DNA from 3 places in the Streptomyces sp. NPDC002776 genome. Region 2 is predicted to be linked to each of the others. Evidence: predicted binding sites of a transcription regulator. Region 2 holds the regulator's gene; each other region holds the start of a gene.

Region 1 (3,260 bases), on a different contig from region 2:
GCACCCGGCCCGACCTCTTCCGGCCGCCCTTCGGCAACTACAACGCCGCCACCCTGCGCGCCGCCAAGGCGTGCGGCATCACGCACGTGCCCCTGTGGAACGAGGAGGTCTTCGTCGACCGCTGGGAGTACCGCGAGTGGGACCGGGACATCCACCCCGGCGACATCGTGCTCAGCCACTTCCGGGGCAAGGAGCACTGGAAGGGCACCATGCCCGACATGATCCGCCGGTTCCTCGACAGGATCACCGCCGAGGGGTACGCGGTGGCCCGTCTCGAGGACTACCTGTGAGGCCCCGGGGCCCGCTGGCCGGGGCGGTGGCGGCCGTCCTCCTGACGGGCTGCGCCCAGGCCGCGGGCCCCTCGGACCGGCCGCCCCCGGGGCCGCCCGGGGCCTTTCCGCCGCCGGTCGTGCGGCACGTCGCCACCGACGACCGGGTCGTCTTCCTCACCTACGACGACGGCGCCGAGCAGGACCCCCGCTTCGTCGACCTGGTCCGTGCGCGGCGGCTCCCGGTCGCCATGTTCCTCACGGACAGCGTGGTCGGCCCGGGCTACGGCCACTTCGCGCGGCTGCAGTCGGTGGGCGCGTCGATCCAGAACCACACCCTCGACCACCGGGCCCTGCGCGGCCTGCCGTACGCCGGACAGCGCGCCGAGATCTGCGGCCAGCAGGACAAGCTGCGCGCCCGCTTCGGCATCCGCCCCCGCCTCTTCCGCCCCCCGCACGGCACGTACGACACGACCACGCTCCGCGCGGCGGCCGGCTGCGGGATCTCGGCGGTGGTGCTGTGGCGGGCGGCGATGGGCGGCGACGGCCGGCTGACCTACACCGGGGGCCCCCACCGCCTGCGCCCCGGCGACATCGTCTCGCTGCCCTCGGACGACCCGACGGGGGTGCCGCTGGTGGAGCGGACACGGCGGCTGCTGGGGGAGATCCGGGAGCGGGGACTGAGGGTCGGCAGGCTCGAGAACTACCTGTGACGCGCCGCGCCGAGCCGTCGGCATTAGCAGTCCGCTTGACCGAGTGCTAATCACGGTCATAGTCTCAGGTCTGGCACTCCCCACTGGAGAGTGCCAACTACGCGACGGGCAGGTCCGGCACCCGCGACGACGGATCCACCTGGTCGCCACCTCAGACAGTTAACCCCGTGAGATCTCCGAAGGGGGAGGTCGGATCGTGACGACCACCAGCTCCAAGGTTGCCATCAAGCCGCTCGAGGACCGCATTGTGGTCCAGCCGCTCGACGCCGAGCAGACCACCGCCTCTGGCCTGGTCATCCCGGACACCGCCAAGGAGAAGCCCCAGGAGGGCGTCGTCCTTGCCGTGGGCCCGGGCCGCTTCGAGAACGGCGACCGTCTGCCGCTCGACGTCAAGACCGGCGACATCGTGCTGTACAGCAAGTACGGCGGCACCGAGGTGAAGTACAACGGCGAGGAGTACCTCGTCCTCTCGGCTCGCGACGTGCTCGCGATCATCGAGAAGTAACCACAACCTCAAAGTTTTTCGAGCTGCGCCCCTGGCCCCCGCGACCACATAAGAAGCCGGGCGCCCGGGGCGCAGTTTCTTTTTGAGAACCCACCGATCCGAGAGGGCTCCCGCTGTCATGGCGAAGATCCTGAAGTTCGACGAGGACGCCCGTCGCGCCCTCGAGCGCGGCGTCAACAAGCTGGCCGACACGGTCAAGGTGACGATCGGCCCCAAGGGCCGCAACGTCGTCATCGACAAGAAGTTCGGCGCCCCCACCATCACCAACGACGGCGTCACCATCGCCCGCGAGGTCGAGCTCGACGACCCGTACGAGAACCTCGGCGCCCAGCTGGTGAAGGAGGTGGCGACCAAGACCAACGACATCGCGGGTGACGGTACGACCACCGCCACCGTGCTGGCCCAGGCGCTCGTCCGCGAGGGCCTGAAGAACGTCGCCGCGGGTGCCTCCCCGGCGCTGCTGAAGAAGGGCATCGACGCGGCCGTCGCCGCCGTGTCCGAGGAGCTCCTCGCCACCGCGCGCCCGATCGACGAGAAGTCCGACATCGCCGCCGTCGCCGGTCTGTCCGCCCAGGACAGCCAGGTCGGCGAGCTCATCGCCGAGGCGATGGACAAGGTCGGCAAGGACGGTGTCATCACCGTCGAGGAGTCCAACACCTTCGGTCTGGAGCTGGACTTCACCGAGGGCATGGCCTTCGACAAGGGCTACCTGTCGCCGTACTTCGTGACGGACCAGGAGCGCATGGAGGCCGTCCTGGAGGACCCCTACATCCTCATCAACCAGGGCAAGATCTCCTCCATCCAGGACCTGCTGCCGCTGCTGGAGAAGGTCATCCAGTCGGGTGCCTCCAAGCCGCTGCTGATCATCGCCGAGGACGTCGAGGGCGAGGCCCTGTCGACCCTGGTCGTGAACAAGATCCGCGGCACCTTCAACGCGGTCGCGGTCAAGGCCCCCGGCTTCGGTGACCGCCGCAAGGCGATGCTGCAGGACCTCGCGGTCCTCACCGGCGCCACGGTCATCTCCGAGGAGGTCGGCCTCAAGCTCGACCAGGCCGACCTGGACGTGCTGGGCTCCGCCCGCCGTGTCACGGTCACCAAGGACGACACGACCGTCGTCGACGGCGCCGGCAACACCGAGGACGTCGCGGGCCGCGTCAACCAGATCAAGGCCGAGATCGAGAACACCGACTCCGACTGGGACCGCGAGAAGCTCCAGGAGCGCCTCGCGAAGCTGGCCGGCGGCGTGTGCGTGATCAAGGTCGGCGCCGCCACCGAGGTGGAGCTGAAGGAGAAGAAGCACCGTCTGGAGGACGCCATCTCCGCGACCCGCGCCGCGGTCGAGGAGGGCATCGTCTCCGGTGGTGGCTCCGCTCTGGTGCACGCCGCCAAGGTGCTCGAGGGCGGCCTCGGCAAGACCGGCGACGAGGCCACCGGTGTCGCCGTGGTCCGCCGCGCGGTCGTCGAGCCGCTGCGCTGGATCGCCGAGAACGCCGGCCTGGAGGGTTACGTCATCACCGCCAAGGTCGCCGAGCTCGACAAGGGCCAGGGCTTCAACGCCGCCACCGGCGAGTACGGCGACCTGGTCAAGGCCGGCGTCATCGACCCGGTGAAGGTCACCCGCTCCGCCCTGGAGAACGCCGCCTCCATCGCCTCCCTCCTCCTCACGACCGAGACCCTGGTCGTCGAGAAGAAGGAAGAGGAGGAGCCGGCCGCCGGTCACGGCCACAGCCACGGCCACTCCCACTGACGTACGTCAGCACTGAGGCCCGGCAC
Region 2 (3,260 bases):
GGGGCCAACCCCCGGACCCCCGGCAGTCGGCCCAGCCCGCGTCAGCGGCCGTTGAACGCATCCTTCAACCGCGAGAACAGCCCTTGCTGCCCCGGCTGGAACTGGCCCTGGGGCCGTTCCTCGCCGCGCAGTTTGGCCAGTTCGCGGAGCAGGCGTTCCTGTTCCGGGTCGAGCTTGTTCGGGGTCTGGACCTCGACGTGGACGATCAGGTCGCCCCGGCCGCCGCCGCGCAGATGCGTGACGCCCCGGTCGTGCAGCGGGATCGACTGGCCGGACTGGGTGCCCGGGCGGATGTCGACCTCCTCCAGGCCGTCGAGGGTCTCCAGCGGCACCTTGGTGCCGAGGGACGCCGCCGTCATCGGGATCGTCACCGTGCAGTGCAGATCGTCGCCGCGGCGCTGGAACTGCGCATGCGGCAGCTCGTGGATCTCGACGTAGAGGTCACCGGCCGGTCCGCCGCCCGGGCCCACCTCGCCCTCACCGGCGAGCTGGATCCGCGTGCCGTTGTCGACACCGGCCGGGATCTTGACCGTGAGCGTACGGCGGGACCGCACCCGGCCGTCACCGGCGCACTCCGGGCACGGCGTCGGCACCACGGTGCCGAAGCCCTGGCACTGCGGACACGGCCGCGAGGTCATGACCTGGCCCAGGAAGGACCGCGTCACCTGCGACACCTCACCGCGCCCGCGGCACATGTCGCACGTCTGCGCGGAGGTCCCCGGCGCGGCGCCCTCGCCGCTACAGGTGTTGCAGACGACCGCCGTGTCGACCTGGATGTCCTTCGTCGTGCCGAAGGCGGCCTCGTCGAGCTCGATCTCCAGCCGGATCATGGCGTCCTGGCCCCGGCGGGTGCGCGAACGCGGCCCGCGCTGCGACGCCGTACCGAAGAACGCGTCCATGATGTCCGAGAAGTTCCCGAAGCCGCCCGCGCCGAAGCCGCCGGCGCCCGCGCCGCCCGCCTGGGACAGCGGGTCGCCGCCGAGGTCGTAGACCTGCTTCTTCTGCGGGTCCGAGAGCACCTCGTAGGCGGCGTTGATCTCCTTGAACCGCTCCTGGGTCTTCGGATCGGGGTTGACGTCCGGGTGCAGCTCGCGGGCGAGCCGCCGGAAGGCCTTCTTGATCTCTTCCTGCGACGCGTCGCGGCGCACGCCGAGAACGGCGTAGTAGTCCGTGGCCACTTACGACTCCGCCAGGATCTGTCCGACGTACCGTGCCACTGCGCGTACCGCTCCCATCGTTCCCGGGTAATCCATGCGGGTCGGTCCGACCACGCCGAGCTTGGCGACTGCCTCGCCGCCCGAACCGTAGCCGACCGAGACCACGGACGTGGAGTTGAGTCCCTCGTAGGCGTTCTCGTGACCGATGCGTACGGTCATGCCCGAATCCCCGGCCTCGCCAAGGAGCTTGAGGAGCACGACCTGCTCCTCCAGTGCCTCCAGGACGGGCCGGATGGTGAGGGGGAAGTCATGTCCGAAGCGGGTGAGATTGGCGGTGCCGCCGATCATCAGCCGCTCCTCGTTCTCCTCGACCAGCGTCTCCAGCAGCGCGGAGAGGACGGCCGAGACCGTGCCGCGGTCCTCCAGGTCGAAGCCCTCGGGGAGGTCCTCGACGAGGGTCGGCACATCGGTGAAGCGCCGGCCCGCGATCCGGCTGTTCAGCCGGGCCCGCAGATCGGCCAGGGACGCCTCGCCGAACGGCGCGGGGCAGTCGACCATCCGCTGCTCGACCCGCCCGGTGTCCGTGATCAGCACGAGCATCACGCGCGCGGGGGCGAGCGAGAGCAGCTCGACATGGCGCACGGTGGACCGGGTGAGCGACGGATACTGCACGACGGCGACCTGCCGGGTGAGCTGCGCGAGCAGCCGTACCGTCCTGGCCACCACGTCGTCGAGGTCGACGGCGCCCTCCAGGAAGTTCTGGATGGCCCGCCGCTCGGGCGCGGTCATCGGCTTGACGCCGGCCAGCTTGTCGACGAAGAGCCGGTAGCCCTTGTCGGTCGGGATGCGCCCGGCGCTGGTGTGCGGCTGGGCGATGTAGCCCTCGTCCTCCAGCGCCGCCATGTCATTGCGGACGGTCGCCGGGGAGACGCCGAGGTTGTGCCGCTCGGTCAGGGCCTTCGACCCCACCGGCTCCTCGGTGCCCACATAGTCCTGGACGATGGCGCGCAGCACCTGCAGCCTGCGTTCACTCAGCATCCGCGCACACCTCCAGAAGTCGCACCCCCCAGTCCCCCGGGGCCCCTCGCCTGGCACTCGGTCCGCCCGAGTGCCAGCGTTCCCGGCCCAGTGTACGGCGGTGGGGTACTCCCCGGGCAAGGTCGGTCCTGCTGTGACGGGTCGTACAGCTAGCGTCGCGGTATGACGGTGACTTGGGAAGAGCTGGGATGGGAGCGGGTCGCGGCCGGGGTGGGCCGGTGCCGGCTGCCCGGCTGGGACTGCACGGCGGGCCTGGTCGTCGGAGAGGGTAAGGCGCTGGTGGTCGACGCCGGGTCGAGCCTGGCCGAGGGGGCCCGGCTGCGGATGCGGGCGGAGGCGCTCGCCGGTCACCGTGTGACGCATCTCGCGCTGACGCATCCCCACTTCGACCACGTCCTCGGCGCCGCGGCCTTCGCGGGGGCGGAGGTCTACGGCGCGGTGGGCATCGACTCGGTGTACGGGCCGCACGGCCGGGCGGCGCTGCGCGCGGACGCGGTGCGCCACGGGCTGGACGCGCGCGCGGCCGACGAGGCGGTGGACGTCCTCACGCCGCCCCGGCATCACGTCTCCGGCGAGTGGACCCTCGACCTCGGCCCCGGCCGCCAGGTCCTGCTGGCGAACGTGGGCCCCGGCCACACGGCCCACGACCTGGTGGTCCTGGTCCCCGGCTCCCCGGAGGTCGTCTTCTGCGGCGACCTGGTGGAGGAGTCGGGCGACCCCCAGGCGGGCCCGGACGCCGTGCCGTCGCGGTGGCCGGCGGCGCTGGACCGGCTGCTGGCGCTGGGCGGCGAGGACGCGCTGTACGTGCCCGGTCACGGGGCGGTGGTGGAGGCGGCGTTCGTGCGGGCGCAGCGGGACGCGCTGGCGGCCCGTTTCGGCGTGTCGTAGGACCTGGTCCGGCGCTTCTCCTATCGTCATCCGAATGCGCCAGTACTCTCCGGACCTGACCCCGCCGTGGAAGAAGCCCAAGCCGGTCCCCGAGGTCGAGGCGGAGCCCGGCCTGGTGGTCGAGGAGCCCGGCACCGGCTTCTGCGGAGCGGTGATCCGCTGCGAGGCGGGCACGGT
Region 3 (3,260 bases), on a different contig from region 2:
GCCGGTGCCGTCGGCGCCGCCGCGGCCCGCGCCGGCCTCCGTTCCTGCGTGTTCATCCCGCACGACCTGGAGCAGGGCAAGGTCGTGATGGCCGCGGTGTACGGCGGCGAGCTGGTCGGCATCGAGGGCAACTACGACGACGTGAACCGCTTCTGCTCCGAGCTGATCGGCGACCCGGCCGGTGAGGGCTGGGGCTTCGTCAACGTCAACCTGCGGCCGTACTACGCGGAGGGTTCCAAGACCCTGGCGTACGAGATCTGCGAGCAGCTCGGCTGGCGGCTCCCGGACCAGATCGTCGTGCCGATCGCGTCCGGCTCGCAGCTGACGAAGATCGACAAGGGGCTGCAGGAGCTGATCAAGCTCGGGCTCGTCGAGGACAGGCCGTACAAGATCTTCGGCGCGCAGGCCGAGGGGTGCTCGCCGGTGTCGGTGGCCTACAAGGCGGGCCACGACGTGGTCCGGCCGCAGAAGCCGAACACCATCGCCAAGTCGCTGGCCATCGGCAACCCGGCCGACGGGCCCTACGTCCTGGACATCGCCCGGCGCACCGGCGGCGCGGTGGAGGACGTGACGGACGAGCAGGTGGTCGACGCGATCAAGCTGCTGGCCCGGACCGAGGGGATCTTCGCGGAGACGGCGGGCGGCGTGACGTTGGGCGTGACGCGCAAGCTGATCGAGAACGGCCTGCTCGACCCCGCCAAGACGACGGTCGTCCTCAACACCGGCGATGGCCTCAAGACCCTCGACGCGGTGGCCGGCACCGGCCTCACCGCGACGATCCGCCCGAACCTCGACTCCTTCCGAGAGGCTGGCCTCGACTCATGAGCGTCAAAGTCCGCATCCCCACCATCCTGCGCACCTACACCGGTGGTGCCGCCGAGGTGACGGCCGAGGGTGGCACCCTCGCCGAGGTCATCGCCGACCTGGAGAAGAACCACACCGGAATCGCCGCCCGGGTCCTGGACGACCAGGGCAAGCTGCGCCGGTTCGTGAATGTGTACGTCAATGACGACGACGTCCGCTTCGAGCAGGGCCTGCAGACGGCGATCCCCGACGGCGCCGGAGTTTCCATCATTCCGGCGGTGGCCGGCGGCTGATCGTTACCGTCGGTAAGGCGTATCACTCTGAGTTCATCGAATTGCCCTCTCCGTAAGACAAACGGAGGGGGCAATTCTGCTTGGTTGAGCGCGGTACAGTTGGGGAACCCGCCCCACTTCGCATGCCGGGCGCATATGAGTCCTGAAGCCCTATGCGACGAGAAGTAGCCAAAGTGTGCGCGCCTTTTGCGTCATCTGCTCCTTTTATGGGGCCCGACTTGCCCTGAGTTCGGGCGAATTCTCACTACATTCCGGACTGTGCGCGTCCAGAATTCTCGTCCGATTGACCTGTTGCAGACGGCAGTTGGACAGATACATTCAGCCGCGGTCGACGCGTTCCGGCGCACGCCCCCAAACCGTGGGGGGTGAGGTCTGACCCGGATCCGCGAAGTGCGGATCTGTGCAAGGGCCAGTAATAGGGGAGTTAGGCATGGCTCAGGGCACCGTCAAGTGGTTCAACGCGGAGAAGGGGTACGGCTTCATCGCGGTCGACGGTGGTGCGGATGTTTTCGTCCACTACAGCGCGATCCAGATGGACGGGTACCGCACCCTGGAAGAGGGCCAGCGGGTCGAGTTCGAGATCTCGCAGGGCCAGAAGGGCCCGCAGGCCGACATGGTTCGCGTATCTGCCTGAACGCGCGACCAACGAACCGCAAGCTACGTCTTCCGCTGAAGGGCTCGCACCAAGGGGACCCAACCCCCCGGGTGCGAGCCCTTCCGTGTGCCCGGCGGACCCGACGGCAACCGCATGAGAACCGCACACAGGGGGCCCGAAACCCGAGAGCCGCTTGCACTCGCCTACCCCGAGTGCTAATCATTGGCGTTAGCACTCTGAAGGTGAGAGTGACAACGAAGGACCGGGTCGGTGAGGCCCGCAGGCCAGGTGGGGCAAGGAACCACAGGCCGGCGAGCCGTCCGTCGCGGGCGCGGGCGCGGTCCGAAGGAATCACCCCCAGTCCTGGAGGGACCACTTCACATGGCCAAGATCATCGCGTTCGACGAGGAGGCGCGGCGCGGCCTCGAGCGCGGCATGAACCAGCTCGCGGACGCCGTGAAGGTGACGCTCGGCCCCAAGGGCCGCAACGTCGTCCTCGAGAAGAAGTGGGGCGCCCCCACGATCACCAACGACGGTGTCTCCATCGCCAAGGAGATCGAGCTCGAGGACCCGTACGAGAAGATCGGCGCCGAGCTGGTCAAGGAAGTCGCCAAGAAGACGGACGACGTCGCCGGTGACGGTACGACCACGGCGACCGTTCTCGCCCAGGCGCTGGTCCGCGAGGGCCTGCGCAACGTCGCCGCCGGTGCCAACCCGATGGCCCTGAAGCGCGGTATCGAGAAGGCCGTCGAGGCCGTCTCCGCCGCCCTGCTGGAGCAGGCGAAGGACGTCGAGACCAAGGAGCAGATCGCCTCCACGGCCTCCATCTCCGCCGCCGACACCCAGATCGGCGAGCTCATCGCCGAGGCCATGGACAAGGTCGGCAAGGAAGGCGTCATCACCGTCGAGGAGTCCCAGACCTTCGGTCTGGAGCTGGAGCTCACCGAGGGTATGCGCTTCGACAAGGGCTACATCTCGGCGTACTTCGCCACCGACATGGAGCGTATGGAGGCCGTCCTCGACGACCCGTACATCCTGATCGCCAACTCCAAGATCTCCTCGGTCAAGGACCTGCTCCCGCTGCTGGAGAAGGTCATGCAGTCGGGCAAGCCGCTGCTGATCATCGCCGAGGACGTCGAGGGCGAGGCCCTGTCGACCCTGGTCGTCAACAAGATCCGCGGCACCTTCAAGTCCGTCGCCGTCAAGGCCCCGGGCTTCGGCGACCGCCGCAAGGCGATGCTGAACGACATCGCCATCCTCACCGGCGGCGAGGTCATCTCCGAGGAGGTCGGTCTCAAGCTCGAGAACACCTCCCTGGACCTCCTGGGCAAGGCCCGCAAGGTCGTCATCACCAAGGACGAGACCACGATCGTCGACGGTTCCGGCTCCTCGGAGCAGGTCCAGGGCCGGGTCAACCAGATCCGCGCCGAGATCGAGAACAGCGACTCGGACTACGACCGCGAGAAGCTGCAGGAGCGTCTGGCGAAGCTGGCCGGCGGCGTGGCCGTCATCAAGGCCGGTGCCGCCACCGAGGTGGAGCTCAAGGAGCGCAAGCACCGCATCGAGGA

What was found. Region 2 encodes HrcA, which represses chaperone genes, less so after heat shock. Its sites were predicted from a motif close to TTNGCACTCNGNNNNNCNGAGTGCNAA; they were not measured.
Region 1: groES (co-chaperone GroES) is a predicted target of HrcA. The motif match lies at 1,006-1,032, and genes of this name have one in related genera.
Region 3: groL (chaperonin GroEL) is a predicted target of HrcA. The motif match lies at 1,885-1,911, and genes of this name have one in related genera.

The regions. Positions count from the first base shown of each region.
Region 1 is NZ_JBSFVG010000001.1:563,714-566,973, reverse strand. It holds gene ACWD11_RS02545 (polysaccharide deacetylase family protein) at 1-290, shown strand, start outside; gene ACWD11_RS02540 (polysaccharide deacetylase family protein) at 287-982, shown strand; gene groES (co-chaperone GroES) at 1,179-1,487, shown strand; gene groL (chaperonin GroEL) at 1,606-3,234, shown strand.
Region 2 is NZ_JBSFVG010000015.1:56,271-59,530, reverse strand. It holds gene dnaJ (molecular chaperone DnaJ) at 42-1,178, opposite strand; gene hrcA (heat-inducible transcriptional repressor HrcA) at 1,179-2,195, opposite strand; gene ACWD11_RS26960 (MBL fold metallo-hydrolase) at 2,358-3,083, shown strand; gene ACWD11_RS26955 (DUF3097 domain-containing protein) at 3,118-3,260, shown strand, end outside.
Region 3 is NZ_JBSFVG010000006.1:143,456-146,715, forward strand. It holds gene thrC (threonine synthase) at 1-825, shown strand, start outside; gene ACWD11_RS14845 (MoaD/ThiS family protein) at 822-1,097, shown strand; gene ACWD11_RS14850 (cold-shock protein) at 1,528-1,731, shown strand; gene groL (chaperonin GroEL) at 2,074-3,260, shown strand, end outside.